DNA from 3 places in the Oerskovia sp. NPDC056781 genome. Region 3 is predicted to be linked to each of the others. Evidence: riboswitches for the same ligand, from Rfam matches in the RefSeq annotation. Region 3 holds a riboswitch; each other region holds the start of a gene.
The links. Region 3 has a riboswitch for S-adenosylmethionine ahead of ACFRCR_RS14105 (rhodanese-like domain-containing protein). Riboswitches for the same ligand answer to the same signal wherever they lie in the genome.
Positions count from the first base shown of each region.

Region 1: linked by a shared signal. The riboswitch ahead of ACFRCR_RS12955 (methylenetetrahydrofolate reductase) and the one ahead of ACFRCR_RS14105 (rhodanese-like domain-containing protein) in region 3 are both predicted to bind S-adenosylmethionine.
Region 2: linked by a shared signal. The riboswitch ahead of ACFRCR_RS08530 (NADPH-dependent FMN reductase) and the one ahead of ACFRCR_RS14105 (rhodanese-like domain-containing protein) in region 3 are both predicted to bind S-adenosylmethionine.

Region 1 is NZ_JBHUAD010000149.1:607-6,514, forward strand. It holds gene ACFRCR_RS12945 (hypothetical protein) at 1-35, opposite strand, end outside; gene metE (5-methyltetrahydropteroyltriglutamate--homocysteine S-methyltransferase) at 183-2,537, opposite strand; gene ACFRCR_RS12955 (methylenetetrahydrofolate reductase) at 2,558-3,607, opposite strand; SAM riboswitch class I at 3,720-3,822, opposite strand; gene ACFRCR_RS12960 (hypothetical protein) at 4,037-4,987, shown strand; gene ACFRCR_RS12965 (PQQ-binding-like beta-propeller repeat protein) at 5,030-5,461, shown strand; gene ACFRCR_RS12970 (TIM-barrel domain-containing protein) at 5,580-5,908, opposite strand, start outside.
Region 2 is NZ_JBHUAD010000070.1:11,328-17,235, forward strand. It holds gene ACFRCR_RS08515 (ABC transporter substrate-binding protein) at 15-1,697, opposite strand; gene ACFRCR_RS08520 (copper homeostasis protein CutC) at 1,995-2,753, opposite strand; gene gdhA (NADP-specific glutamate dehydrogenase) at 2,989-4,326, opposite strand; SAM riboswitch class IV at 4,555-4,664, shown strand; gene ACFRCR_RS08530 (NADPH-dependent FMN reductase) at 4,685-5,374, shown strand; gene ACFRCR_RS08535 (flavin reductase family protein) at 5,371-5,908, shown strand, end outside.
Region 3 is NZ_JBHUAD010000177.1:2,154-8,061, reverse strand. It holds gene ACFRCR_RS14120 (GNAT family N-acetyltransferase) at 1-346, opposite strand, end outside; gene ACFRCR_RS14115 (aminotransferase class V-fold PLP-dependent enzyme) at 470-1,870, opposite strand; SAM riboswitch class IV at 1,912-2,026, opposite strand; gene ACFRCR_RS14110 (phosphotransferase enzyme family protein) at 2,106-3,017, opposite strand; SAM riboswitch class I at 3,092-3,184, shown strand; gene ACFRCR_RS14105 (rhodanese-like domain-containing protein) at 3,191-3,655, shown strand; gene ACFRCR_RS14100 (O-succinylhomoserine sulfhydrylase) at 3,676-4,938, shown strand; gene ACFRCR_RS14095 (LLM class flavin-dependent oxidoreductase) at 5,060-5,908, shown strand, end outside.

The DNA.
Region 1 (5,908 bases), on a different contig from region 3:
TCGGTCGTGGTCGGAGCGGGTGCTGCGGCGTGCATGGTTCCCCCATCGGGACAGGTGCCTCGCCCCATGGTGGAGCGATGACGTGCGCGCCGATGCTACTGGTGGAGGAGTGTCGGGCGGAACGGGGAGAACTGCCCGGGGGCGGTGGGCCTGGGCCCAGCGCCCCCGGGGTGTCGCGAGGATCAGCCGAGCTGCGCGCGCACCGCGTTCGTCGCGGCGACGAGGTTCTCGAGGGACGCCACGGTCTCCTCGTAGCGACGCGTCTTGAGGCCGCAGTCGGGGTTGACCCACACGAGGCGCGAGTCGATCGACTTCACCGCGAGCTCGAGCAGGTCGGTGACCTCCTCGGTCGACGGGACGCGCGGCGAGTGGATGTCGTACACGCCCGGGCCGATGCCGCGCGCGTAGCCGGCCTCGGCCAGCTCGGGCACGATCTCCATGCGCGAGCGTGCTGCCTCGACCGACGTCACGTCGGCGTCGAGCCCGTCGATCGCCCCGATGACCTCGCCGAACTCCGAGTAGCACAGGTGCGTGTGGATCTGCGTCTCGGCCACGACACCCGCGGTCGCGAGGCGGAACGAGCTCACCGACCAGTCGAGGTACGCGGCCTGGTCGGCCTTGCGCAGAGGCAGGAGCTCGCGCAGCGCGGGCTCGTCGACCTGGATGATGCCGATGCCGGCGGCCTCGAGGTCCGCGATCTCGTCGCGCAGCGCGAGGCCCACCTGGTTGGCCGTGTCGCCGAGCGGCTGGTCGTCGCGCACGAACGACCACGCGAGGATCGTGACCGGACCGGTCAGCATGCCCTTGACCGGCTTCTCGGTGAGCGAGGCCGTGAACGTCGACCAGTCGACCGTGATGGGCGCCGGACGCGTCACATCGCCCCACAGGATCGGCGGACGCACGCAGCGCGAGCCGTACGACTGGACCCAGCCGTTCGCCGTGACCGCGAACCCGTCGAGGTTCTCCGCGAAGTACTGGACCATGTCGTTGCGCTCGGGCTCGCCGTGCACCAGGACGTCCAGACCGATCTGCTCCTGGAGCTCGACGACGCGGCGGATCTCGTCCTGCATCGCGGCCGTGTAGTCCGCGTCGGAGAGCTCGCCCTTGACGTTGAGCGCGCGCGCCCGGCGGATCTCCGGAGTCTGCGGGAACGACCCGATGGTCGTGGTCGGCAGCAGCGGGAGGTTCAGCTTGGCCTGCTGGGCGGCCGCGCGCTCGGCGTAGTCGCCGCGCGAGAAGTCGCCCTCGGTGAGGGCTGCGGCGCGCTCGCGCACCGCAGGCACGACGACGCCGCTCGCCACCGCGCGCGAGGCCACCGCCGCGCGAGACGCCTCGATCTGGTCGGCGACCGCCTCAGGTCCCTCGGTCAGGGCCTGGGCGAGAACGGCGACCTCGCCGACCTTCTGGTCGGCGAACGCGAGCCAGTCACGGAGGCGGGCGTCGATCGAGCCGTTGGTCCAGTCCTCGTCCTCGACGTCGTGCGGGACGTGCAGGAGGGAGGTCGAGGTGCCGACGGTGACGGTGCCTGCCCCCAGGTCCGACAACCCCTCGACCAGGTCGAGCTTCGCTGCGAGGTCGGCACGCCAGACGTTGTGGCCGTCGATCACGCCGGCGACGAGGGTCTTGTCCGCCAGGCCCGGGACGGGGCCCGCGGGGACAGCGCCCTTGACGAGGTCGAGCGAGATCGCCTCGACGTCGGTCGCGGCCAGGAGCGCGAGGCCGTCGTGCTCACCCTGGAGCCCGCCGAACGGCGCGCCCACGAGGATCGCGGGACGCTCGGAGCCCACCGCGAGCTCGGTCGCGAGCACGCGGTACGCCTCGGTGACCGCGGCGTGGACCTCGGCGGCCGGGACGTCGATCGAGTCGGACACGAGCGCGGGCTCATCGAGCTGCACCCACGGTGCACCCGCCGCGGCCAGGGCGCGCAGCAGCTCGACGTACACGGGCAGGACGTCCGCGAGGCGCGAGAGCGGGCTGAAGCCGGGCGCGCTGTCGTCGGCGGCCTTGGACAGTGCGAGGAACGTGACGGGCCCGACGACGACGGGCCGGGTCACGACGCCCGCGTCCTTGGCCTCGACGAACTGGCGCACGACGCGGTCGTCCGCGAAGCGGAACGGCGTGGACTCGCTGATCTCGGGGACCAGGTAGTGGTAGTTCGTGTCGAACCACTTGGTCATCTCGAGCGGGGCGTCCTCGCCGGCGCCGCGCGCGACCGTGAAGTAGCCCGCGAGGTCCAGCGCGCCGTCGGCGTCGGTGAGCGACGCGAAGCGGGACGGGACCGCCCCGAGGAGAGCGACGACGTCGAGCACCTGGTCGTAGTAGGAGAAGGAGCCGGGCACGGCGCCCGACGCGGCGTCGAGGCCCAGGTCGACGAGGCGCTTCGCTGCGGCGACGCGCAGCGCCGAGGCCGTGGCCTCGAGCTCGTCGGCGGTGGTCCTGCCGGCCCAGAAGGACTCGACGGCCTTCTTGAGCTCGCGGCGCGGGCCGATGCGGGGGTATCCGAGGACGGAACCGGACGGGAACGTGGGTGCACTCATGGTGAATACCTCTGAACTGGTCAGACCGAGGAGCTGCCCAGGGCAGGCTCGGCGGAGGGAAGGGGAGTGCCGGAGACCCACGGCCCGCTGGCCAGGTCGGGGGTGCGGGACGAGACGCCGTCGGCGTCCCCCGCTGCCCCACCGCCGAGGTCGACTCCCTCGAGCAGGTCTAGAGCGGCTTGGTGCTTGTTGAACGTGTAGATGTGGAGGCCGGGCGCACCGGCGGCGAGGACCTGGCGCGCGAGCGTGACCGAGTGGCGGATGCCCAGGGCGTGGCGCGCGGCGGGGTCCTGCTCGGCCTCGAGGGCCTCGACGACGCGCTGCGGTGCCGGGACGCCCGTGAGCTCCTCAACGCGTGCGAGCCGGGCCGGGTCCGTCATGGGCAGCAGGCCCGCGAGGATCGGGATGGTCACCCCTGCGGCGCGCGCCTCGGCGACGAAGTCGATGTACGAGGACGCCTCGTAGAAGAGCTGCGTGATCGCGAAGTCCGCGCCTGCCTGCTGCTTCTGCCACAGGCGGCGCACCTCCTGGGTGCGGCTCGTCCCGGCGGCGAGGTTCCCGTCGGGGAACGTCGCGACCGCGATGGTCAGCGGGCGGGCCGCGCCGCGCAGCGCGACGCTCGGGCTCGCGGCGCAGCGCGCGGCCTCGACCTCGCGCAGCAGGGCCACGAGCTCGGTGCTCGACCGCACGCCGTCCTCGGCGGGGCGCCAGTCCGGCTGGTCGCGCGGCGGGTCGCCCCGCAGGGCGAGGAAGCTGCGCACGCCCGCGTCGAGGAAGTCCGTGATGACGTCCTCGACGTCCTCGCGCGAGGCGCCCACGCACGTCAGGTGCGCGATGGGCAGCACGGGCGTGCCGTGCAGGAGCTGGCTGATGACGCGCCGGGAGGTCTCACGGTCGGTGCCGGCCGCGCCGTACGTGACCGACACGAAGTCGGGGGACGTCGCGACCAGACGGCGGGCCGTCTCCCAGAACTTGGGTGCGGCGTCGGGGCGGCGCGGGGGCATGAGCTCGAACGACACCGTGGGTCGCGGTGCCTCGTGCCCGAAGTGCCCCAGGTCGACGATGCTCATCGCGTGACCGCCACGAGGGGCGTGCTGGTGGTGGCCACGGGGGCCGTACGACTGGCGCGCGGGACCCCGGTGCGGTGTAGGGGTGCGCAGGAAGATGCCTCGGTCATGAATCGCTCCATCGAACCTGGCTGTAGCACCCGTACCCGCGGGAGGCTTCCGTTGGGGGGTTGCTGCGGTGTCAACGAGCCAGGACTCTCGACCGCTCTGGATGGTGTTGACGATCGTAGGGGGAATCCATGATCTGAGCCAATATCTGCTCGAAGCGTGAGACGCAGGGGTCCGGGGTGGTCGTTCAGGCCGGTCCGTGTTCCGTCCACGCTGTCGCAGGGTCGCTCCGTCGGGCCCTGCATTCGCCCTTCCAACGTACGCCTGTCGGTCGCCACCGGACCGTCGGGCGTTCCTTCTCGACGTCGCCGGTATGCTCCGGGCGTGCCTCGCCGACGCAGCCAGCAGCAGGTCGTGTTCATGCTCGACGACTCGTCCGAGGACGTCGACCCGGTCGACCCGGAGCCGCGTCGTCGCGAGCAGAGGGGGCGCCCGCTCGACCGCTCCGCCCGACGGCGCCGTGCCGCCCTCCTCGTCGGCCTCGCCGCCGGTCTCGGCGTGCTCGGGACGGCGGCCGCGGTCGTCGTGACGCGTGACGGGGCGGCCCAGGACGACGCGCTCGAGACGCTCCGATCGTCCGAGGGCGGGATCTTCGACCTCGCCTACGCGCCGCGTGCCGAGTGGAGCGTCGACCGCGACGAGGGCGAGCCGTTCACCGTGGGGGACCTGCTGGTGATCCCGGGGCGCTCCGGGACCGTCGGGTACGACCTCGGGTCGGGCGACGAGCGCTGGCGGCTGGACGACCTGACCCGGCAGGTCTGCGCCGCCGACCAGGAGGGCGTCGAGGGGACGCCGGAGGCGTCGGCCTTCGTGTGCCTGGGCCAGGGGGAGGATGCTCCCACAGCCCGACTCGTGAGCGTCGACGGTGCGGTGGTGGCCGAGGTGGAGGTGGACCCACGCAGGGGCGAGGCGGTCACCGGTCCCGGTGGGACGGTGCTCCAGGCCACCAGGGACGAGACGGGGGTCGTGGTCCGGTCCGTCGACGTCCGGACGGGAACGGTGGCGTGGGAGCGACGGCTGACCGTGAAGGAGGACGCGCAGGGCCCGCTGTGCGCGACCGAAGGTGATGCCGTCCGTGCGGTCTACCGGACGGGGACGGTGGAGGTCCACGGCTGCGGCGTCCTGTCCTACCTGACACCTGGGGGCCTGGTCGTCGACGAACCGTCGGCGATGGTGCAGGTCACCGCCTTGGGTAACGGGTCCTACCTCCGCTCGTCGGGGACGGCCGTCGCGGGACCCGCCGAGGCCGTCTCGGCCGACGGCACGGTGCTCTAGAGGAACGAAGGGCTCGTGCTCGGGGAAGGTGCCAGAGACCTCATGGCACCTCACCTCGTCCTGCTCGACCAGGGGGAGACGCTCCTCGCCGTCCACCGGGACGGCACGACCGCCTGGACCGCGCCGGTCGCAGCGCGGCAGGTGCTCGTCCGCGGGGCGGACGTCGTGCTCGTGCAGACGGTCGACCGGGAAACGGTCGCTCTGGACGCCACGACGGGCGAGGAGCGGTGGCGGCGGGCCGCCGGGCCTGTGTCCGGTGCGGTGTCGTACCGCGTGACCGGCACGTTCACCGACGGCTTCTCCGCGCTCCTCGTCGTCCCCACCGCGCCCGGCACGAGCTCGGTCACCGCCCTCGACCTGGCGACGGGCGACGTGCGATGGACCCAGGAGCACACCGGTGACCCGTACGAGCTGGTCGCTGGGGGAGGTCGGCTGCTGAGGGTCGACGAAGCCCAGGTCACGGCGTTCGGCTGACGGTCGTGGGCGGTGAGCTCGGGCCGCAGGCCCCACCCGCGGACGGGTGGAGCCGTGCTCACCGCTGCTGCTGCGCCGTCGGCCCGCCGGACCGCCGGACCGCCGGACCGACGAGCGACTACCGCGCGAAGACCGGCGCCAGGTCCTCCCAGGCGGACGCACGCACGTACACCGGGATGACGTCGCGCGGGACGTCGCGCGTCACGAGCACCCCGGCCCCGCTGGGCTCGCCCGTGGCGGGCCGCCCCGTCCAGGCGTCGACCCACTCGCCCGCCGGGAGGTACGTGGTCCACGTCGTGGCGCCCTCCTCGGTCACGGGGTGGACCAGCAGGTCGTCGCCGAGCTGGTACTCGTCGGCGTGCTCCCACACGTTCTCGTCGTGCGAGTGGTCGACGAACAGACCGCGCATGAGCGGGGCACCCGTGGCGATCGAGTGCCGCGCCTGCT
Region 2 (5,908 bases), on a different contig from region 3:
TCGGCGGTCAGACATCAGTTCTTCGGCTCGAGCTTGGAGAGCACGATGCCGAGCGAGACCGTGCTCCATGACGGCGGGAAGGCGTACAGGTCGTCATCGGTGGGCCAGCCCGTGAAGTCCTTCGTGTCGACGAAGGTCTGGGTCGCGTTCACGACGATCGGGATGTACGGGAGGTCGCGGGTGATCTCCTTCTGGATGACCGCGTACTGCTCCTTCTTGGCGTCTTCGTCGTTCGTCGCGGCAGCTGCGGTGACGGCGGCGTCGACGACAGGGTTGGAGTAGCGCACGTAGTTGAAGCGACCCGACTCGAGGACCTCACCCACGGGGCCCGTGTACTCGGTCGACATCCACTGGCGGTAGATCGAGAACGGGTCGTCGAGGGACGGACCGGTGATGCCACCGACCATGAGCTCGTAGGTGCCCGCGACGCGCGCGTCGGACATCTCCTGCTGCGACACCTTGTTGTGCGTGACCTGCATGCCGGCCTTGGCTGCCTGTGCAGCAACCAGGTCACCGACCGCGTTGTAGTCGGTCCAGCCGTCGACCGTGACGAGGGTCATCGCGACCTTCTTGCCGTCCTTCTCGTAGATGCCGTCTGCACCCTTGGTGTAGCCGGCACCTTCGAGGACGGCAGCCGCGGCGGCTGCGTCGGCCGTCTGCGGGCTCTCCTTCGCGACGTCCGGGGAGATCCACCGGTCGTCACGGCCGAGCAGCGCGAACGTCGGCGAGGCGACGGCGGCCTGCCCCGCGAAGGCCTTCTCGTTGATCTCGCCGCGGTCGATCGCGAGGTCGAGCGCCTGGCGCACGGCGGCGTCGGTCTGGATGCCCGTGCAGCCGAGCGCGACGGTCGAGCAGGTGTAGAGCGTCGTGGGGTCCTGCGGCGTGTTGAGCATCGTCAGGCGACCGTCGCCCGTGATCCGCTCGGGGTCAGGGACGAACATGCCGGCCCAGTCGACCTTGCCCGTGGTGAGCAGGTCCTCGGCGCTTCCGTTCTTGTCGATGCCGAGGTAGCGGACCTTCTTGACCTTGGGCGCGCCGGCCCAGTAGTCCTCGTTCGCGACGACCGTGTAGCCGGCCTCGGTCACGGCGTCCGCCTTGTAGGGGCCCGTGCCGACCGGGTTCGCGTTCGGGTCGGAGACGATGTCGGCCATCTTGGAGAAGATGTGCTCGGGGACGACCAGGGCGGTGCCGAGGAGCTGGACCTCGGACGTGAACTGCGGCGAGTTGAACGTCCACTTGACGCTCGTGTCGTCGACCTTCTCGACCGAGACGATGAAGTCACGCTTGGTGGCCGCGTTGGTGTGCGAGTAGATGACGTCGTCGACCGTGAAGTCCTCGCCGTCGGTCCACTTGACGCCCTCGCGGATCTTGACGGTCAGCTCGAGGCCGTCCTCGGACCACTCGAACGACTCGCCCAGACGAGGCTCGGGAGCACCGGCCTGTGCCTTGTTGTAGTAGAAGAGCGGCTCGTAGATCGCGCCGTTCGCCGCGTGCAGCGGGTTGGGCGAGTAGGGGTTGAAGTTCGCGACCACGGGGGTCTGCGAACCGGCCCACACGTTCAGGACACGACCCGCGTCGCCGCCCCCCTCGGTCTTCTCACCACCAGAGCTGGAGCAGCCGGCTGCGAACATCGTCACGCCGGTCACCAGGGCAACCGTCGTGAGCAGGCGCTTGCGCGCCACGCTTCGAATCATCATCGGTCCTCTCGAGTCGTCAACGCGTCGTCACGCTGATCGGCCGCTCGCCACCGTGCGAGCTCGTGGCAGGAACACTAACGAATCCCGAGCAGGCTTCCGACCAATACAACAGGAAAGTTACCTAAATGAAATCTGACCGTTCGATGCCGCGCCAAGAACCGCTAGATCCTGCCGATTCCGGTCGTGCCGCGAGCCCAGCGAGCGGTGCGCAGTGCACAACGAATCGGCCCGGCGGGCACGCTCGTGCGTCACGTGCCCGCCGTGGGAACGATCCGACCACGACCTTCCGGAAGCCTCCTAGAGGCTCGCGAGCGCCTCGTCGACCGCTTCCCGCGCCGCGCGCGCGACGTCCAGGTCCGTGACCTCGTAGCCGGACCCGCCCCCGCCACCGGGGCCGCCGTCGTCGGACAGCGTGCGCTTGGCCGAGAGGTGGACCGCGTCCACCCCGGCGGCCACGAGCGCCCCGACGTCCTGCGGGCGCACTCCCCCGCCCGCCTGGACCTGCACGCGCCCCGCGCAGTGACGTGCCATCTCCCGCAGCCGGTCGACACCGTCGATGCTGCTCGGGGCGCCGCCCGAGGTGAGGACACGCGTGACGCCCAGGTCCGCGAGGAGGTCGAGCGCCGCCGTGACGTCCTCGACCACGTCGATCGCCCGGTGGAACGTCACGTCACGCCCGCTCGCGGCCGCGACGAGAGCACGCACCACGTCCGCGTCGACCAGACCGTCGGCCGTGAGGGCGCCGATCACGACCCCGGACGCCCCCGCTGCCACGGCCGCGCGGACGTCGCGCACCTGTACGTCGAGCTCTGCCGCGCTGAACACGAACCCGCCCGCGCGCGGCCGGACCAGGGGGTGCACCTCGACGGGCACGCCGTCCCCCGCCACCTCGGCCGCAGCCGCGACCGCGGCCTCGACGAGCCCCACGCTCGGCGTCAGCCCACCCGTCGCCCCGAGCGCCGCGCACAGCTCGACGCGGCGTGCGCCGATCTGCGCGGCGATCCGCACGCCGTCGGTGTCCTGGACTGCGATCTCGAGGGCGACCTCGCGTGCCATGTGGGGATGCTCCTTGGGTCGGGGTCGGCACGCCGCAGCGCACCCGTGTCAGCGGTCAGCGTAGACCCGACGCCGTCACGGGCGCCTCGAGCGTCCCATCCGTCCGGGCGTCCGGACGTCCGGACGGGACAGAACCCCCGGGACGACGACGGGAGCCGCGCCCTCCGCGCGCCGCGAGGCGCACGGAGCGCACCGCTCCCGTCGGTCCGCCGGGCCCGGAGGCCCTGCGGGTGCGTCAGATGACGCCCAGCGAGATCATCGCGTCGGCGACCTTGGTGAAGCCCGCGATGTTCGCGCCCAGGACGTAGTTGCCGGGCGCGCCGTACTCGTCGGCGGTCTCCTCGCAGCGCGAGTGGATGCCCTCCATGATGTGCGCGAGGCGCTCCTCCGTGTACTCGAACGTCCACGCGTCCCGCGAGGCGTTCTGCTGCATCTCGAGGGCCGAGGTCGCGACGCCGCCCGCGTTCGCCGCCTTGCCCGGGGCGAAGAGCACGCCGGCGTCCTGCAGGAGCGAGACCGCGCCCGGGGTCGTGGGCATGTTGGCGCCCTCCGCGACCGCGACGACGCCGTTCGCGACGAGCTGCTTCGCGTCCTGCTCGCTCAGCTCGTTCTGGGTGGCGCACGGCAGCGCGACCGTCGCGGGGACGTCCCAGATGCTGCCGCCCGTCACGAGGCGCGCGCCGGGGCGGCGCTCGACGTAGTCGGCCACGCGCCCGCGCTCGACCTCCTTGATCTGGCGGAGCAGGTCGACGTCCACGCCGGCCTCGTCGACCACGTAGCCCGAGGAGTCGGAGAAGGACACCACGTTCGCACCGAGCTGCTGGGCCTTCTGGATCGCGTAGGTCGCGACGTTCCCCGAGCCGGAGACGACGACGCGCTGGCCGTCGAAGGTCTGGCCCTTGGTGCGCAGCATGTGGTCGGCGAAGAACACCGTGCCGTAGCCCGTGGCCTCGGTACGCACGAGGGATCCGCCCCAGCTGATGCCCTTGCCCGTGAGCACGCCGGACTCGTAGCGGTTGGTGATGCGCTTGTACTGGCCGAACAGGTAGCCGATCTCGCGGCCGCCCACGCCGATGTCGCCCGCGGGGACGTCCGTGTACTCGCCGATGTGGCGGTAGAGCTCGGTCATGAACGACTGGCAGAAGCGCATGACCTCGCCGTCGGACTTGCCGCGCGGGTCGAAGTCCGAGCCGCCCTTGCCGCCGCCGATGGGCATGCCGGTGAGCGAGTTCTTGAAGATCTGCTCGAACCCGAGGAACTTGACGATCCCGAGGTACACCGAGGGGTGGAAGCGGAGGCCGCCCTTGAACGGGCCGAGGGCCGAGTTGAACTCGACGCGGAAGCCACGGTTGATCTGGACGTGGTTCCGGTCGTCGACCCACGGCACGCGGAAGATGATCTGACGCTCGGGCTCGCAGATGCGCTCGAGCACGGCGGCGTCGACGTACTGGGGGTTCTTCTGGAGCACCGGCCCGAGCGAGTCGAAGACCTCGCGAACCGCCTGGTGGAACTCGACCTCACCAGGGTTGCGGGCGAGGACCTCGTCGAAGACGGACTGCAGACGACTATCCATGGAGTGCTCCTCGGCAGGGCGGGCTTTGAACCGCACCAGGTTACGTACTCGTAAACATCGCCGTACTCCCGTCCCACTCTGGGAGACGCCAGGCTCATGACCTGGGACGCCGCCCTTGCTCGAGGCAACAGTTCGAGGGTCCGGTGCAGGAAACCTCCGTCCACCCTCTGAGAATTCTCGACCTGATCGGTGCAGATTCCCCCCGCCGGGGCTATACCCCTACCCAGAGGTCACGAGCACCAGCGCGAAGCCCCGGCTCGCTGGTCAGCAACCCCTTCACGACGGGGTGCTCCGGGAGATGACCTGGCCGCGCCGGCACGACGCGGCAAGCGTGCAGCACGACGACAGTGAGGAAGCGATGACCCAGCACCCCGAAGCACCCCGCCCGACGCAGACCGACGACCCGCGACCGGCCGTGGTGACCCTGGTCGGCAACCCGCGGCCCGGTTCACGGACCTTGACCGCCGCCCGGACGGTCGCAGCCCGAGTCGCCGACCACCTGGGCCTCGCCCCGGCCGACCCGGCCGACCCGGTCGACCCAGCCGGGGCCCCGCAGACCGGGCCCTCCCGGACAGGGCCGTCACCGGCCACGATCGACCTCGCCGAGATCGCCACCGAGATCCTCGCCCCCGAGCACCCGCGCGCCGACACCGCGCGGGACATCGCCGCGAGCGCCGCCGTACTGGTCGTCGCGACGCCCGTCTACAAGGGCTCGTACACCGGGCTGCTCAAGGCGTTCCTCGACCTCTACGGCCCCGACGGCCTGGCCGGGGTCGTGGCCGTCCCGGTCGTGGTGTCGGGCAACCCCGCGCACGCTCTCGCGGGCGAGGTGCACCTGCGCCCGCTCCTCGTGGAGCTCGGCGCGACGGTCCCCGCACGCACGCTCACCCTCCTGGACTCCCAGCTCGGCGAGGCCGAGCTCGCGAGCACCGTCGACGCCTGGCTCGACCGTGCGGGAGGCCCGTTGCTCCGGGCGGTGAGCGCCGCCGTCGGGCAGGACGTCCCCACCCACCGGACCGCTCCCGAGCTCGCCGAGGTGACCCGATGACCGCCGAACCCACGACCCGCTCCGACGTCGCGGGCCTCGCCGGGCTCGAGGCCCTGCTCCACGAGCAGGACGAGCCGCAGCTCAGCGCCGACGCCTACAAGGCCGTGTTCCGGCAGCACCCCGCGGGCGTGGCGGTCGTCGCGCTCGAGCACGAGGGCCGCCCGGTGGGCTTCACGGCGACGTCGGTCATCTCGGTCTCGGCCGCGCCGCCGCTGCTCGCGTTCTCGCTCGCGTCGACCTCGTCGTCGTGGCCCGCGATCTCCGCGGCCCGCACGGTCACGGTCAACTTCCTCAGCGCCGACCAGGACGACGTGTCGGCGCGCTTCGCGACGAGCGGGATCGACCGCTTCGCAGCCGGCGGGTGGTCACCGCTCGACTCCGGGGAGCCCGTGATCGACGGCGCGCTGTCCTGGGTGCGCGGGCGCATCATCCAGCGCACGCCCGTGGGCGACAGCTACCTGGTCTCGCTGCGTGCGCTCGCGTCGGGGACGCGCAGCGACGCGACGCCGCTCGTCTACCACGACCGGTCCTACC
Region 3 (5,908 bases):
GGAGCAGCAACCATTTCGAAACCGGGTTGACGAGGCTCCCCCACGTGGAACGGGCGTAGAAGGTCCGCCCGATCTCCACGCGCCTGTCGTCGAGCGACAGGTCACGGAAAGCGGTGCTCCCCACCACGAGACCCGAGCCCGCGTCGACGACGGCGAAGGCCGTCAGCGCGCGGGTGGCGCGGGTGTCCTCGATGAAGTTCACCATCCCGACCTCCCCCTCGGGGAGGGTCGTACTCATGCCTGCCCACATCGACGGATCGACGATCTGGGCCAGCGCACCGGCGTGCGCGACAGCCAGGGGTTCGAGGCGGAACCCGTGGCCTTCAAGGTGGACATCGTGCTGCACAGCGCATATCAGAACACACGCAGGCGTCGCCGCCAAGACCACGGAGCGGTCGTTCGTGAACGACAGGGTGACGGACCGGTGAACGTTGCGCTCCAGGCAGCGTCTCCGCAGGTCAGAGGGCGCTCAGGCGGGGGCCGGTCCGCAGCCCACGGCGGCCGTGATGTTGCCTGCGGCGGCCGTCGCGAACAGGCCCGACAGCCCCGCGACCTGCAAGAGCGGACGCGGGTCGTCGCTCACGACCCAGCAGCCGTCCACGACCTCGTACCGGGCCTTGGCCCCCTCGCTCACCCAGGTGCGCAGCGCGGTGACGAGACGGTCGATCTCCTCGCCCGTCGTGCCGACCCCGATCGACGCCCTGATCGCCCCGGCCGGGAAGCCCAGCCGGGCCAGGAGCGGGTGCGCGCAGAAGCGGCCGTCACGCACGCCGATGCCGTGCTCGGCCGACAGGTAGGCCGCGACGAGCCCCGCGTCGGAGCCGTCGACCGAGAACGTCACGACCCCCACCGGGTCGACGGCGTCGGCCCAGGCCCGCACGACGCGCACGCCGTCGATCGCCTCGAGCCCCGCGACGAGCCGGGCCCGCAGCTCGGTCTCGTGCGCGACGAGCACGCCGGGCTCGAGGGCCGCGAGCGCGTCGCACGCGGAGGCGAGCGCGACCGCGCCGATCACGTTGGGCGACCCGGCCTCGTGCCGTGCCGGGGCGCTCTGCCACGTGGTGCCGTCGAGCGTGACGTTGCGGACCGCGCCACCACCGGCGAGGTAGGGCGTGCCGGTGTCGAGCCAGTCGCGGCGACCGACGAGAGCGCCCGCACCGAACGGCGCGTAGGTCTTGTGCCCCGAGAACGCGACGTAGTCCACGTCGGTCGCGGCGAGCGAGACGCCCCGGTGCGGGACGAGCTGGGCGCCGTCGAGCAGGACGCGCGCGCCGGCGTCGTGCGCCGCGGTCACGACCTCGGCGAGCGGCAGCGACTCGCCCGTGACGTTCGACGCGCCCGTGACCGCGACGAGCGCGTACGGGAAGCGCGACAGCTCGGCGCGCAGCCCGGACAGGGTCTCGGCGACCGTCGCACCGCCGACCAGGACCGTGGCGCCGCCCGTGCGCTGCCAGGGCAGGAGGTTCGCGTGGTGCTCGACGTCGAGGACGAGCACACGCCCTGGCGAGCCGTCGGCCCGGGCCGGGACGCAGCCCGCGAGGAGGTTGAGGGAGTCCGTGGTGTTGCGCGTGACGATCGTGACGTCGTCCTCGCGCGCGCCGACGAACGCGCCGATGGTCTGGCGCGCGGCCTCGTAGAGGGCCGTCGACACCTGGGACAGGTAGCCCGCGCCGCGGTGCACGCTCGCGTACAGCGGCAGGACCTCGGTGACCCGGTCGGCCACGACCTGGAGCGCCGGGGCCGAGGCCGCGACGTCGAGGTTCGCGTACGGGACGCTGCGCCCGTCGACGAGGGGGACCAGGGTGTCGCTGCCCACGACGGGCAGCACGGCACACGAGGTGGGTGCTTCGATGACTGCGTGTGCGCTCATGGCACGTCCTCCGGTGGTCGTCGGAGTTCGCCGTGCCGGCCCCTCCGCGCTTGCCCCCCTCCAGATAGAGAGGGACCTGGTCGTCACCCGGGGCACCCCACCGCGGAGGAGGGTTGCCGGCCAGCAAACCGGGGTTTTGCGCTGGCACTCATGACCTGGTGTCCAGGATGGTCGAGGCGCGCGGAGCGTGTCAACCGGTGGGCACCGCGTCTCGGATCGTGGTCAGGGTGGTCTGTCAGGCGGGCAGGACGGGCGAGGCCGAGGACGCGTCCGCGAGCGCCTGCGCGCGCCGCGCGTCGGCCCGGTACATGGCCGCGTGCTCCCGGAAGTCGGCCCGACCGGTCGCGGTCGCCCGCTCGTCCGTGAACGCCGCGAGCTCGTCGAGCCGCGCGACGACGGTGGTCAGGACCTCGCGGCGCGAGTACGGCATCCCGTACGCGGAGACCAGGGCGTCGAGCCGCGCCATCGGGTCCAGCCGCCCGACGACGTCGCTCCCCTCCGACTCCCCTGCGTCCGCCACGAGGGGCGCGAGCCGGTAGCCGAGGTAGGCCAGGTCCCAGATCCGGGGGCCGGGGCTCGCGGTGTCGAAGTCGATGAGCCCCACGAGGGTTCCGTCGCGGAAGACCATGTTGTACGGGGCGACGTCGTTGTGGCACACGACCTCGGCGGGCTCGTGCGGTGCGGTCTGCCAGACAGGGGCCGGCGGGGCGTCGGGGACGAGGGCGGCGGCGCCTGTGTCGAGGAACCCGACGCTCGCGTCGTGCACGCGCCGCAGCAGCGCGCCCGCATCCCGGAGCACCGCGTCGTCCCAGACCCACGGGGGCAACGGGTAGTTCCCGACGTCACCGGGGAGGAACGACAGCACCTCTCGCCCCTGGTCGTCGGTTCCCAGCGGCTCGGGTACCTCGGTGACGCCCTGTGCTCGCAGGTGCCGCAGGAGCGCCTGGACCGTGGGCGTCCAGGGCCCCGCGGTCCGGCGGACGGTGTCGCCGCTGCGCACGACCGTCGTCGAGTTCCCGCCGGCCAGGGGCTCCTCGGCCTGGTCGGGCGCCGCGAGGTAGAGGGCTTGCGTCGAGGTAGAGCCCCCTGGCCCTCCGTCTCGACGGGATTCCTCTACCTCGTGGTCCGGTGCGGGGAGGTCGCTCATGCGCAGGAACCTAGCCCGACCACCCTGCGAGACACCTGTTCTTTTCCGTGGTCACGGTGGCGTACGATCCGACGCAACCATCCAGAGCGGCTGAGTGACTTGGCACGATGACGCCGCAGCAACCCCCCGGTGACGGGCGAGGGTGCTACCGCCACGACCGATGGAGGATCACCATGAGTGCCCCCGACCGCGCGACCGCTGCCCCGGTCCCCGACGCCCGGCCTGCCGACGGCTACGCCGGGGACATCACGCCCCAGCAGGCGTGGGCCCTGCTCCAGAGCGACCCGAGCGCCGTCCTCGTGGACGTCCGCACCGACGCCGAGTGGCGCTTCGTCGGGGTCCCCGATCTTGCCTCGACGGGCCGCGAACCGGTCCTGACCCAGTGGGTCGACGTCACGGGCCGCCCCAACCCGGCGTTCGTCGCGGAGCTCACCGCGGCCGGGTTGAGCCCTGAGCGTCCGGTCGTCTTCCTGTGCCGCTCGGGAGCCCGCTCGATCGGCGCGGCCAAGGCCGCGACCGCCGCGGGGCTTGGCCCCGCGTACAACGTCCTCGAGGGTTTCGAGGGAGCGCTCGACGGCACCGGCCACCGCGGCTCCGACGGCTGGCGCGCCGCGGGCCTGCCTTGGACGCAGTCGTGAGCGCCGCGACCGGGGACGGCGTGCTCCGCATCCCCGCCGGCATCCCGGGCGGCTCGGGTCGTGGCCCGCTCCCCCGCTCGGTCCGCCCCGACACGCTCGCCGTGCGCGGCGGCCACGCCCGCACCAACTTCGAGGAGACGAGCGAGGCGCTCTTCCTCACGCAGGGCTACGTGTACGGGAGCGCCGCCGAGGCCGAGGCCGCGTTCACAGGCGAGGTCGACCGCTTCATCTACTCGCGCTACGGCAACCCGACGGTGCACACGTTCGAGGAGCGGCTGCGCCTCATCGAGGGCGCCGAGGCCTGCTACGCGACCGCGTCGGGCATGTCCGCGGTCTTCACCTCGCTCGCGGCGCTGGTCGGCGCCGGGTCGCGCATCGTCGCGGCCCGCGCGCTGTTCGGCTCGTCGCTCGTGATCTTCGACGAGATCTTCGCCAAGTGGGGCGTGCGCACCGACTACGTCGACGGCCACGTCCTCTCGCAGTGGGAGGAGGCGCTGTCGACCCCCGCGGACGTCGTCTTCTTCGAGACCCCGTCCAACCCCATGCAGGACGTGATCGACGTGCGCCGGGTGAGCGACCTCGCGCACGCCGCGGGTGCCGTCGTCGTGCTCGACAACGTGTTCGCGACCCCCGTGCTGCAGAAGCCGCTCGAGCTCGGCGCCGACGTCGTCGTGTACTCGGCGACCAAGCACATCGACGGACAGGGGCGCGTGCTGGGCGGCGCGATCCTGGGCTCCGAGGAGTACGTCAAGGGACCGGTCCAGACCTTCATCCGCAACACCGGCCCGTCGCTCAGCGCGTTCAACGCGTGGGTCCTGGTCAAGGGGCTCGAGACCCTCTCGGTGCGCGTCAAGGCGCAGAACGCCTCGGCCCTCCAGGTCGCGACGGCCCTCGAGGAGCTGCCGGGCGTCACGGCCGTGCGCTACCCGTTCCTGGCCTCGCACCCGCAGGTCGAGCTCGCCAAGGCCCAGCAGAGCGGTGGCGGGACGGTCGTGACGTTCAACCTCGACGTGCTGGGCGCCGACGACCCGCGCACCGACCCCGAGCTCCTCAAGAAGCGCACGTTCCAGTTCCTCGACGCCCTGCGGGTCGTGGACATCTCGAACAACCTGGGCGACGCCAAGTCGCTCATCACGCACCCGGCGACCACGACGCACCGCAAGCTGGGTCCGGACGGGCGTGCCGCCGTCGGGATCGCGGAGACGACCGTGCGCCTGTCGATCGGCCTCGAGGACCCGCTCGACCTCATCGAGGACGTCGAGCAGGCGCTCGCCGCACGCTAGCCCCTCACGGGCCACGCGCCGGGTGCGGAGCAGTCGTCCGATCGAGCGATCGACGACAGCTGCTCCGCACCCAGCGGCCGCGCAGGAATACCCCGGCCGTATCCCGGGGTTGCACCAGGCGATGACTACCTCGCCGCGCCTCTCCGTCCTCGACCTCGTCCCCGTCCGCTCGGGACAGTCCTCCGCCCAGGCCATCGCCGCCTCCCTGGACCTCGTGCGCCTCGCCGACCGCCTCGGCTTCACGCGCTACTGGTTCGCCGAGCACCACAACATGCCCGCGGTCGCGGCCTCGGCACCGCCCGTCATGATCTCGGCGGCTGCAGCGGTGACCGAGCGGATCCGCGTCGGGTCGGGCGGCGTCATGCTCCCCAACCACGCACCCCTCGTCGTCGCCGAGCAGTTCGCGGTCCTGGAGGCCATGGCCCCGGGGCGCATCGACCTGGGCATCGGGCGCGCGCCCGGCAGCGACCCCGTCGTCACCGCACTGCTGCGCAGCAGCGGCCCGACGTCCGACGTCGACCGCTTCCCCCAGCACGTCCAGGACATCCGCTCGCTCATGAGCGCCGAGGGCGCCTCGGTCCGCCTCACGACGGGCCAGGTCTACGACGTCCACGCGACCCCGGCCGCCGAGACGGTGCCGACCGTGTGGCTGCTCGGGTCGAGCGACTACTCCGCGCGGCTCGCCGCAGAGCTCGGCCTGCCGTACGTGTTCGCCAACCACTTCTCGGGCGCCGGCATCGACGAGATCCTCGCGCTCTACCGCGACGGCTACCGCCCGTCGGCCGAGCACCCCGCGCCGGAGACGTTCCTGACGGTCAACGTGTCGGTCGCCCCGACGCTCGACGAGGCCCGCGCCCGCGCCCTGCCGCAGGCGCGCATGATGGCCCGCCTGCGCTCGGGGAAGCCGCTGGGCGCCCAGGAGACGGTCGAGGACGCCGCGTCGACGCCGCTCGACGGGCTCACGTCCCAG